2 linked regions of the Panacibacter microcysteis genome follow. The protein of the gene in region 1 binds, or shares a complex with, the protein of each later gene. Links are inferred from orthologs where the notes say so. Each region holds a gene or a part of one and is shown in the gene's direction. Other genes may lie near its edges.

Evidence for each region.
Region 2: the proteins of mnmG (region 1) and mnmE are in contact, whole or in part, in a solved structure (PDB 9HIP), measured with the Escherichia coli proteins. The link is inferred for Panacibacter microcysteis from one-to-one orthologs.

The regions. Positions count from the first base shown.
Region 1 is NZ_JADWYR010000001.1:1,459,677-1,464,624, forward strand. What follows is about bases 935-3,909. They hold mnmG (tRNA uridine-5-carboxymethylaminomethyl(34) synthesis enzyme MnmG), read left to right. Parts: upstream 935-1,487; coding sequence 1,488-3,332; downstream 3,333-3,909. Other genes in these bases: ybeY (rRNA maturation RNase YbeY), read left to right, coding at 957-1,400; I5907_RS05905 (hypothetical protein), read left to right, coding at 3,483-3,909. Also shown: chrA (chromate efflux transporter), read left to right, coding at 1-82; nadD (nicotinate (nicotinamide) nucleotide adenylyltransferase), read right to left, coding at 70-642; I5907_RS05890 (FeoA family protein), read right to left, coding at 663-890; more of I5907_RS05905, read left to right, coding at 3,910-4,253; quinolinate synthase NadA, read right to left, coding at 4,329-4,948. UniProt on the Escherichia coli protein: NAD-binding protein involved in the addition of a carboxymethylaminomethyl (cmnm) group at the wobble position (U34) of certain tRNAs, forming tRNA-cmnm(5)s(2)U34.
Region 2 is NZ_JADWYR010000002.1:655,174-659,056, forward strand. What follows is about bases 1-2,896. They hold mnmE (tRNA uridine-5-carboxymethylaminomethyl(34) synthesis GTPase MnmE), read left to right. Parts: upstream 1-705; coding sequence 706-2,088; downstream 2,089-2,896. Other genes in these bases: I5907_RS14670 (nucleotidyltransferase family protein), read right to left, coding at 1-188; I5907_RS14680 (T9SS type A sorting domain-containing protein), read right to left, coding at 2,175-2,896. In the rest of the region: more of I5907_RS14680, read right to left, coding at 2,897-3,883. UniProt on the Escherichia coli protein: Exhibits a very high intrinsic GTPase hydrolysis rate. Involved in the addition of a carboxymethylaminomethyl (cmnm) group at the wobble position (U34) of certain tRNAs, forming tRNA-cmnm(5)s(2)U34.

The DNA.
Region 1 (4,948 bases):
GCTTAGCTATACCAAAATACGGGCACCTTTTATTGTATTTACCTGCCTGTTGATTGGCTGGCTCAACAATTACTTCCTGTAATAACCGGAGTGAATGATTTCTTTTTCTACTACATCCGGAACCAGGTATTTGATTGATTTTCCTTGCCTTATATAATTTCTGATCATAGTAGACGAAATCTGAAGTAATGGCGCGTCTGCCAGCACCGTGATGTTTGGTGCTGCTGATTCTACCTCGAACCCTGGCCTTGTATAAACAACCAGGTTATTTTGTGAGAGCAGTTTATCCGCATTTTTCCATTTATGTATATTCTGAAAACTATCTGAACCCATAATTACCGAAAATTCGTCGGACCGATTTTTTTCTCTAAGATAAGCCATCGTATCGATTGTGTAAGAGGGGCGTGGTAGCCTGAATTCCACATCTGAACTGGTAAATGCAAGGTTTTCTTCGGTCGCAATTCTTACCAGGTGTAGCCTGTCGTATTCGTTTAGCAGCGAATGACTTTGTTTTAGGGGGTTTTGTGGAGAAACAATAAACCAGATTTTCTTAAGATCGGTATTATTCATTACGTGACTGGCAATAATAAGGTGACCAATATGAATGGGATTAAAAGACCCAAAGTACAAGCCGATTTTCATAAGCAAAATATAAAAAGCTATTAGTCAACTTCTTCTACAAAAATTTGATCTGCCTCGTTCAATCTTAAGCTCAGGTTGTAACCTGCTACACTTACTGATATGGGATCACCTAATGGTGCCACTTGTTCTACCCCTATTATCTCGCCTGGAATACAGCCCATTTCCATCAATTTTATAAATATTTCATCTTTTTCAAAAGACTTAATAATAGCCTTTTTTCCAATCCCTATTTCAGATAATCGTTTCATCTGCACAAAGGTAGATGAGCTTATAAGTCTTTTATTACGAATTTTGGAAGTCTAAATAATACACGATTGGGTAAAGTCTATTTTCATTCAGCCGACAGGAAACTTACTGTCAACAGCAAGACAGGTATAAAGAGAGCCGCCAACAATATTTTTGAAGAAGAAATGATGGTTTTAAATCGTATTGATTATATATTCTGTTCAGACCAGTTTTTACTGCAGATCAACAGGGATTTCCTGCAACACGATTATTTCACTGATATCATCACTTTTGACCTTTCAGACACACCCGGTATAACAGGTGAAGTATATATAAGTGTGGATAGAGTAAAAGAAAATGCAGTAGTGCATAGAACCAGCTTTCTAGATGAAGTGCTCCGTGTTATTTTCCACGGAGCACTTCATTTATGCGGATACAAAGACAAAAAGACCCCAGAACAAAAATTAATGCGTGCCCGGGAAGATTACTATATTAATAAGTTCCACGTGGAACGCGAAAAATTGAACCTTTAACAAGTTTCACGTGGAACAAGCTGTATTGTTGATCTATAATATCTTTGCCCTTCAAATTATTATATGTTCCAGGATTATGATGTGATAGTGGTTGGTGCAGGTCATGCTGGGTGTGAAGCCGCAGCCTCAGCTGCAAACCTCGGCAGTAAAGTCTTACTCATTACCATGAATATGCAAACCATTGCCCAGATGAGTTGCAACCCTGCGATGGGTGGAATAGCAAAAGGCCAAATCGTCAGAGAAATCGATGCGATGGGTGGTTACAGCGGTATTGTTACAGATAAAAGTATGTTGCAGTTTCGCATGCTCAATAAAAGCAAAGGCCCTGCAATGTGGAGCCCTAGAGCACAGAGCGACAGGATGATGTTTGCCGGAGCCTGGAGGGAAATGCTAGAACAAACACCCAATGTTGATTTTTACCAGGACATGGTGAAATCAATTGTTTTGAAAGGTGGAATGGCATGTGGTGTGATAACTGGATTAGGTCACACAATCTTATCCAAAGCAGTCGTAGTTACCAGCGGAACTTTTTTAAACGGTATTATCCATATAGGTGAAAAACAGTTTGGCGGGGGAAGGGTTGCTGAAAAAGCGGCAACAGGAATAACTGAACAATTAATTGCATATGGGTTCGAAAGCGATCGCCTGAAAACCGGAACCCCGCCGAGGGTAGATGGAAGATCGCTTGATTATTCTAAAATGGAAGAACAACGGGGCGATGATGAAATCATTGGTTTCTCGTACCTGAATACTGAAAAACTTCACCCATCAAAACAACGAAGCTGTTATATAACTTACACCAGCCAAAAAGTGCATGATATATTAAAGACGGGGTTTGACCGTAGCCCTATGTTCGCTGGTAGAATTGACGGCGTAGGCCCTCGCTACTGCCCAAGCATTGAAGACAAAATTAACCGCTTTGCGGAGCGGGACCGGCATCAGCTTTTTGTAGAGCCGGAAGGCTTCAATACGGTTGAAATCTATGTTAACGGATTTTCTACATCATTACCCGAAGAAGTTCAATACGAAGCACTTCGTAATATTGAAGGTTTTGAAACTGCAAAGATTTTCAGACCGGGTTATGCAATCGAATACGACTACTTTCCACCTACACAGCTCACTCATTCGCTTGAAACAAAGTTGGTTCAAAACTTATTTTTTGCTGGACAGGTAAACGGAACAACCGGATACGAAGAAGCCGCCTGCCAGGGATTTATGGCAGGTATAAACGCCCATCAAAAAATTAACAATCTTGAACCATTTATCCTGAAGCGCAGTGAAGCTTATATTGGCGTTTTGATAGACGACCTTATTAGTAAAGGAACAGAAGAGCCTTACCGTATGTTTACCAGCAGGGCAGAATACAGAACCTTGTTAAGACAAGATAACGCAGATCTAAGGCTTACCGAAAAAAGTTACCGTCTTGGCCTTGCATCGCAAGATCGCATGGAAAGAGTAAATGATAAGCAGGCATCTGTTAGGGCAATACACGATTACCTGAAAAATATATACGTTGATACCGCAGAAGCGAATAATTACCTGGCGGGTATTAATTCTGCACTGTTGACTGAGAAACAAAAGGCATCCAAAATTCTCTTACGCCCAGATGTAGACATTAACGCACTAATCGATGGAGTACCCAAATTAAGTTTCTTAAAAGAAAAGTATTCCGCAGAATCTCTTGAACAGTCTGAAATACAAATAAAGTATGAACGCTATATTGAAAAAGAACAAGATCTTGTGCTTCGTATGTCAACAATGGAAGAACAAATAATTCCAGATTCTTTCAACTATGATAAAGTTTCTGCGCTTAGTAACGAAGCGTTGCAAAAGTTTAAAAAGATAAAGCCGAGAACGTTAGGACAAGCCGGCAGAATAAGTGGTGTAAACCCAAGCGATGTGCAGATATTAATGGTCTACATGGGCAGGTAATACTAGCATGCGACTTTCATTCAATACAATAATACAAAAATTGACAGGCCTGGTAAACAACCTGTCTAAAAACTAAATTCGGGTTAAATAGGTTTACACATTATTTGGTATCCTCTTATTAATCTTAATATTACACGCAAATAAACTTTGTTGAAAAGATTACTACACTTTTCTTTTTTACTGGCGTTTACATTACTTGCCACATGTAGTTTTGGCCAGCTTACATTACATGGTACCGTGTATGATTACTTTTCAAAAAGACCGCTTGATGCAGTAACCATCCAGAGCTCTTCCGGCAGGTATGCCATTTCTGATTCTACCGGAAAATTTACTATACCCGTTTCCAAAAAAGATTCTGTATGGTTTTCCTATCTCTCAAAAAATACCATGAAGTATCCTATAGATACTATCAGGAACCTGCTGAATTTTGAAATAGCTCTTTATGTAGATGCTGCCTGGCTTCCTGAGATAAAAATCCGCAATAAAAATTATAAACAGGATTCAATTGCCAACCGCCAGGAATACGCAAAGGTTTTCAATTTCAGGAAACCAACTGTAAGAATAACATCGCCGTCGCCAAATAGCTATACGCCCGGTTCTGTTACGGCAGGACTCGATATAAACGAATTCATCAACATGTTTCGTTTCAGGAGGAACAGGCAATTACTGTCTATGCAACAAAGACTGGAAGAACAGGAAAAAGAAAAGTATGTAAACCACCGCTATACAAAATACCTTGTCGGCAAATTAACGCAACTGAAAGATCATGAGCTGGATTCATTTATAAATCTCAGTAAACCCTCTTACGATCTGCTTCTTTACATGAATGATCTTGAACTGGGTTATTATATTCAACAGATATACACACTCTACAAAAACGGCGGCCGCATACAGGATATGTTGAAACCGGAAGAAAATTAAGATACCGGCAGCAGTTTTTCATGGCATCACCTGTTGCGTCGCAATCACTTCATCGGTTGGATTATATGGCAGCATTTAGCCCCCTAAACCTGCAGCCTTACTAATATCAAGCATACGTTGAATGGGTTTAAGAGCTGCCACACGCAGGTTTTCATCCATCAGTATTTCCGGCTCTTCGTACTCCATACACAAATAAAGTTTCTCCAGCGTGTTCAGTTTCATATGCGGGCAATCATTACATGCACATGCATTATCTGGTGGTGCAGGAATAAAAGTTTTCTCCGGTGCATCTTTTTGCATCTGGTGCAAAATACCTGTTTCCGTTGCCACAATAAACGTATTGGCATTATCCGCAACAGCGTATTTCAATAGTTGTGTTGTACTTCCAATAAAATCAGCAATTTTCAATATGCTATCCTCACACTCAGGATGAGCTATCAGTTTGGCCTCAGGGTGCCTCATTTTCAGCCTTGTTATCTTTTCCAGGCTGAATATCTCATGCACCATGCAGGCGCCATTCCAGAGCAGCATATTGCGTCCTATCTGCTTGTTGAGATAAGCACCGAGGTTTTTATCAGGTGCAAAAATGATTGGCTGATCTGCAGGTACACTTTCAATGATCTTTTGTGCATTGCTGCTTGTACAAATAATATCACTCAAAGCTTTTATATCAGCACTGCAGTTTATATACGATA
Region 2 (3,883 bases), on another replicon or contig:
TGTGTTTTAAAAAGTATTTTTTCTTTCATGAGAGCAGCAAGTGCGCCGGCAAGTTCCTGTTCTGTACACGGCATGTCCAGGTGCGCTCTTATTTCCGCCGAAGTCATGGGGTAATGAAAAATATCAAAATAGGTCATAGACCTTATTATGCTTCGTTTTAATTCGTCCATCTGCGGTAGTGAATTCAAATAAAAAGTTTGTTTTGGCTATGTCTTGCGTAAAAAAAAGCCGGTATTTCCTTTAATTAAAGATCAACTTTATATTTTACTATCAGCTTAAAAAAATACCGAGTAAGCATTTTTATATACCGAACAGGCTTTTGTAAAAGAGTATTTTTGGTAGCAGGCTTTAGTTCGTTGTGGCATCGCCTGTTGCCACGCTCGGTTCAGGGTTCCACTTTTATGGCGACTGTAGCGCTGCGGTTATACCATCTTCCGGTCTTCAAACTGTGTTGTGAAGAAGGCTTTGTTTAAGCCACCTGTCGTTTTTAAGATACTTATTATAGAAAGAACATTGCCGAAACACAACGCTGCAGCCGCCATAAAAACCATCAGTACAAGTGAGTGACACAACCGGCGATGCCATAAAAACCTTTGCCGGTTCCCAAAAAAAATAAAGCATGTCAGTTTTTATTTTTTGCATCACCTGTTGTTTTTTAACTGCAGCAAAGAGTTGTAGGCGATGCATTATTTTTGCACACTCATTATGCATACACAATTTACTGGTTGGGACGATACAATTGCCGCACTGGCAACACCGCCTGGTGTTGGTGCGATTGGTGTAATAAGGATAAGTGGTAAAGCCGCATTAGCCATTGCAGATAACATTTTTCCTGCTAAAAAAATATCCCTTCAACCGTCGCATACCCTGCATGTAGGACTGCTTAAGCATAATGAAACAGTGCTGGATGAAGCGGTTGTTGCAGTATTTAAAGAGCCAAGATCTTATACCGGTGAAGATGTGATTGAAATATCCTGTCACGGATCAAACTACATTTTGCAACAGGTGTTGCAGGCGATTACCAGTAATGGTGCAAGACTGGCAAAACCGGGCGAGTTTACGCAGCGGGCATTCTTAAATGGTAAATTGGATCTTGCACAGGCTGAAGCCGTTGCTGATCTTATAGCGAGCAATACCGAAGCATCTAAGCGTGCAGCACTCGGCAGCATGCGTGGTGGCTTTTCGGGTGCGTTAAAGGCCGTGAGGGAGCAGTTGCTGAAGTTTGCCGCGCTGATAGAACTAGAGCTGGATTTTTCTCAGGAAGATGTGGAATTTGCAGACAGGTCTGCATTGTATGCTGTGGTTAATGAAGCTGCATTAGCTGTACACAAACTGATTAGCTCTTTTCAGTTGGGCAATGTAATTAAGAACGGCGTAAGTGTTGCGATTATTGGCAAGCCAAACGCCGGGAAGTCTACATTACTGAATGCTTTGTTGAATGAGAATCGTGCAATAGTAAGCGATATACCGGGCACCACCAGGGATACGATTGAAGAAGTGCTGAACATTGATGGCATATTGTTCCGGTTGATTGATACAGCAGGTATACGTAAACACACCAGCGACATCATTGAAACGGCAGGCATAGAACGCAGTATAGAAAAAATGAAACAGGCAGATCTTGTATTATACATTTTTGATGTGCAGGATGATGCGGACGAGATAGAAACACGTGTGCAGGAAATGAAGGCCCAATCTCTTAACTATATATTGGTGGCCAACAAAATTGACAGGCTGAACGACGCGGAAGGGCGCCGGATATTTGGTCATTATGACAAGATTATTTTTATTTCCGCAAAAGACGGCTTACATACGGAAACATTGAAAGAGCGTATGACAGATGCGGTATTGCATGGCAAAATACAAACGGAAAGCAGTATTGTTACGAATGCACGCCATTACCATGCACTAAAAGAAGTTGCAACCTCCCTGGAAGATATAAGACTGGGCATGAACAATAACCTGGCAAGTGATCTGCTTGCTTTGGATATAAGGCGTTGCCTGCATTATCTCGGCGAAATAACCGGCCAGGTAACGAATGAAGACATGTTGGATTATATATTCAGCAAGTTTTGTATCGGGAAGTAACCGACGCATATTGTCTGCAGCATCAGATATCTTTCACATTGATGAATCTTTCGCCTTATATCCTTTGTTTATGAGACTTCGGAATTTTACTCGCCTATCATCAACTTTACTGTTTTACTGATCCATTGTTGATTGCTTACCCTTAAAAAATACAAGCCTTTTTCAAGCGGAGGTAATACGATTGTTTTGCTTGCTGTTTCACCTGGTGCCGGGTTTTCAAGTATGCCTGCCAATATGCGTTTGCCATCAACAGAAAGAAGCTCGTAGTTTAGTTTGCCTGTAACCGGTACTTTATAGTTTAGGGTAAACTGTTTATTTACTACCGGGTTAGGGGCAACAAAGATATTACCCGCAGAAATGCCGTTGCAGTTTAAGGATGCTGCGCTGCTAAAGTTTTCCCTGCCATTGTGGTCTGTAGCTTTTACCCTGTACCACAGTTTGCTGCAACCGGCAGGTATGCGTACATCAGTAAAACTGTAAGCAGAAGGCTGCGTGTATTCAGTGGTGCCAATATCGGTAAAGTTTGTACCGTTGGTACTTCTTTGAATGGTAAAGTTGCTGATGTTTGTTAGTGGGGTGTTCCATTTTACGAGTACATTGTTATTACCCGCCCATGCAGCGGTAAGCCTGATGTGTTCATCTGCGAGCACTGTGGCACAGCCTGCAGGCGTGGCACTCATGTTAATAGTGCCGGAACTGGTACAACCGTTAACACTGGTGATTTTTACAGTATAAGGCCCTGCAACTTTAATATAAGGTTGCTGCAAGGCAGAAGTAGTAGCATCCTGTGCAGGGTTATAGGTATTGTTAGGATAGAATTTACCACCGGATGCAGTTGTCCAGTACCAGGTAGTGCCATTGGTTTCATTTAGCCTTAACCATGCAGGGTTAGTACCACAACTCCAGGAAATGGAAGGAACAGTATTATCGTATGTAATGTTTCCTGTAGAAGCGGAGGCCTTACAGCCGAGCGCATCAGTGATAGCCACGGTATACGATCCTGCAGCAGCGGGAGTGGCAGTAGGGTTTTGAATAGTGGCGTTGGAAATACCACTGCCTGTCCAGGCATAAGTGTAAGGGGCTTGTCCGCCGGTGGGAGTGGCAGTAAGTTGTATGGGAGAGGTTGCAGACTGTGCACAGTAAAGTGCAGTGCCTGCAGCGGCAGTAACGGCAGGTGGCGAGGAACAGTTTCTGATACCAAATCTTGTAGTTACATCAGCAGTGAGAACGCCGAGTGGCAATATACCATTGGGTGTACCATCACTGCCGGTACCAGAACCTTCTTTTTCCCCGGTGTAAGCCCATGCGGCGGGCAGTGAGGCTGTGGTAACCGCATTGCTGGTAGAGAGTACAAGTTTATAGCCGGCAGCAGCAACGACGTTGGCAAATGTATAGGTACCAGTACTGCTAACAGCAGTGGAGGCATAAACATTGTTGTTGTTATCGACGAGGTTAACATAGAGCTGCGTGGTACCGCCTGCATAGCGTGTAGCAGTGCCGTCAATAATGTTATTGGTCATGCCATCTGCATCATTATAAACGGTGCCGGTAATATTGTAAGTCGGTAACGTAGCTGACAGTGTAAATACATCGCCAACATACCCGTCAACACCTCCGTTTGTGGGCCCCCATGAAGCCTGGGTATTTGTGGGATTTACACCAGGCATACCTCTTAGAAAAACCCTTAACACTATGCTGGAGATGTTTGTGCCATTCGTATTAAGTCTTACGCTGCCGTCTGAGCCCCGGGTTGTTTCTGCTGTAAAATAACCTGGCGTATTGCTCGCAGGAATTG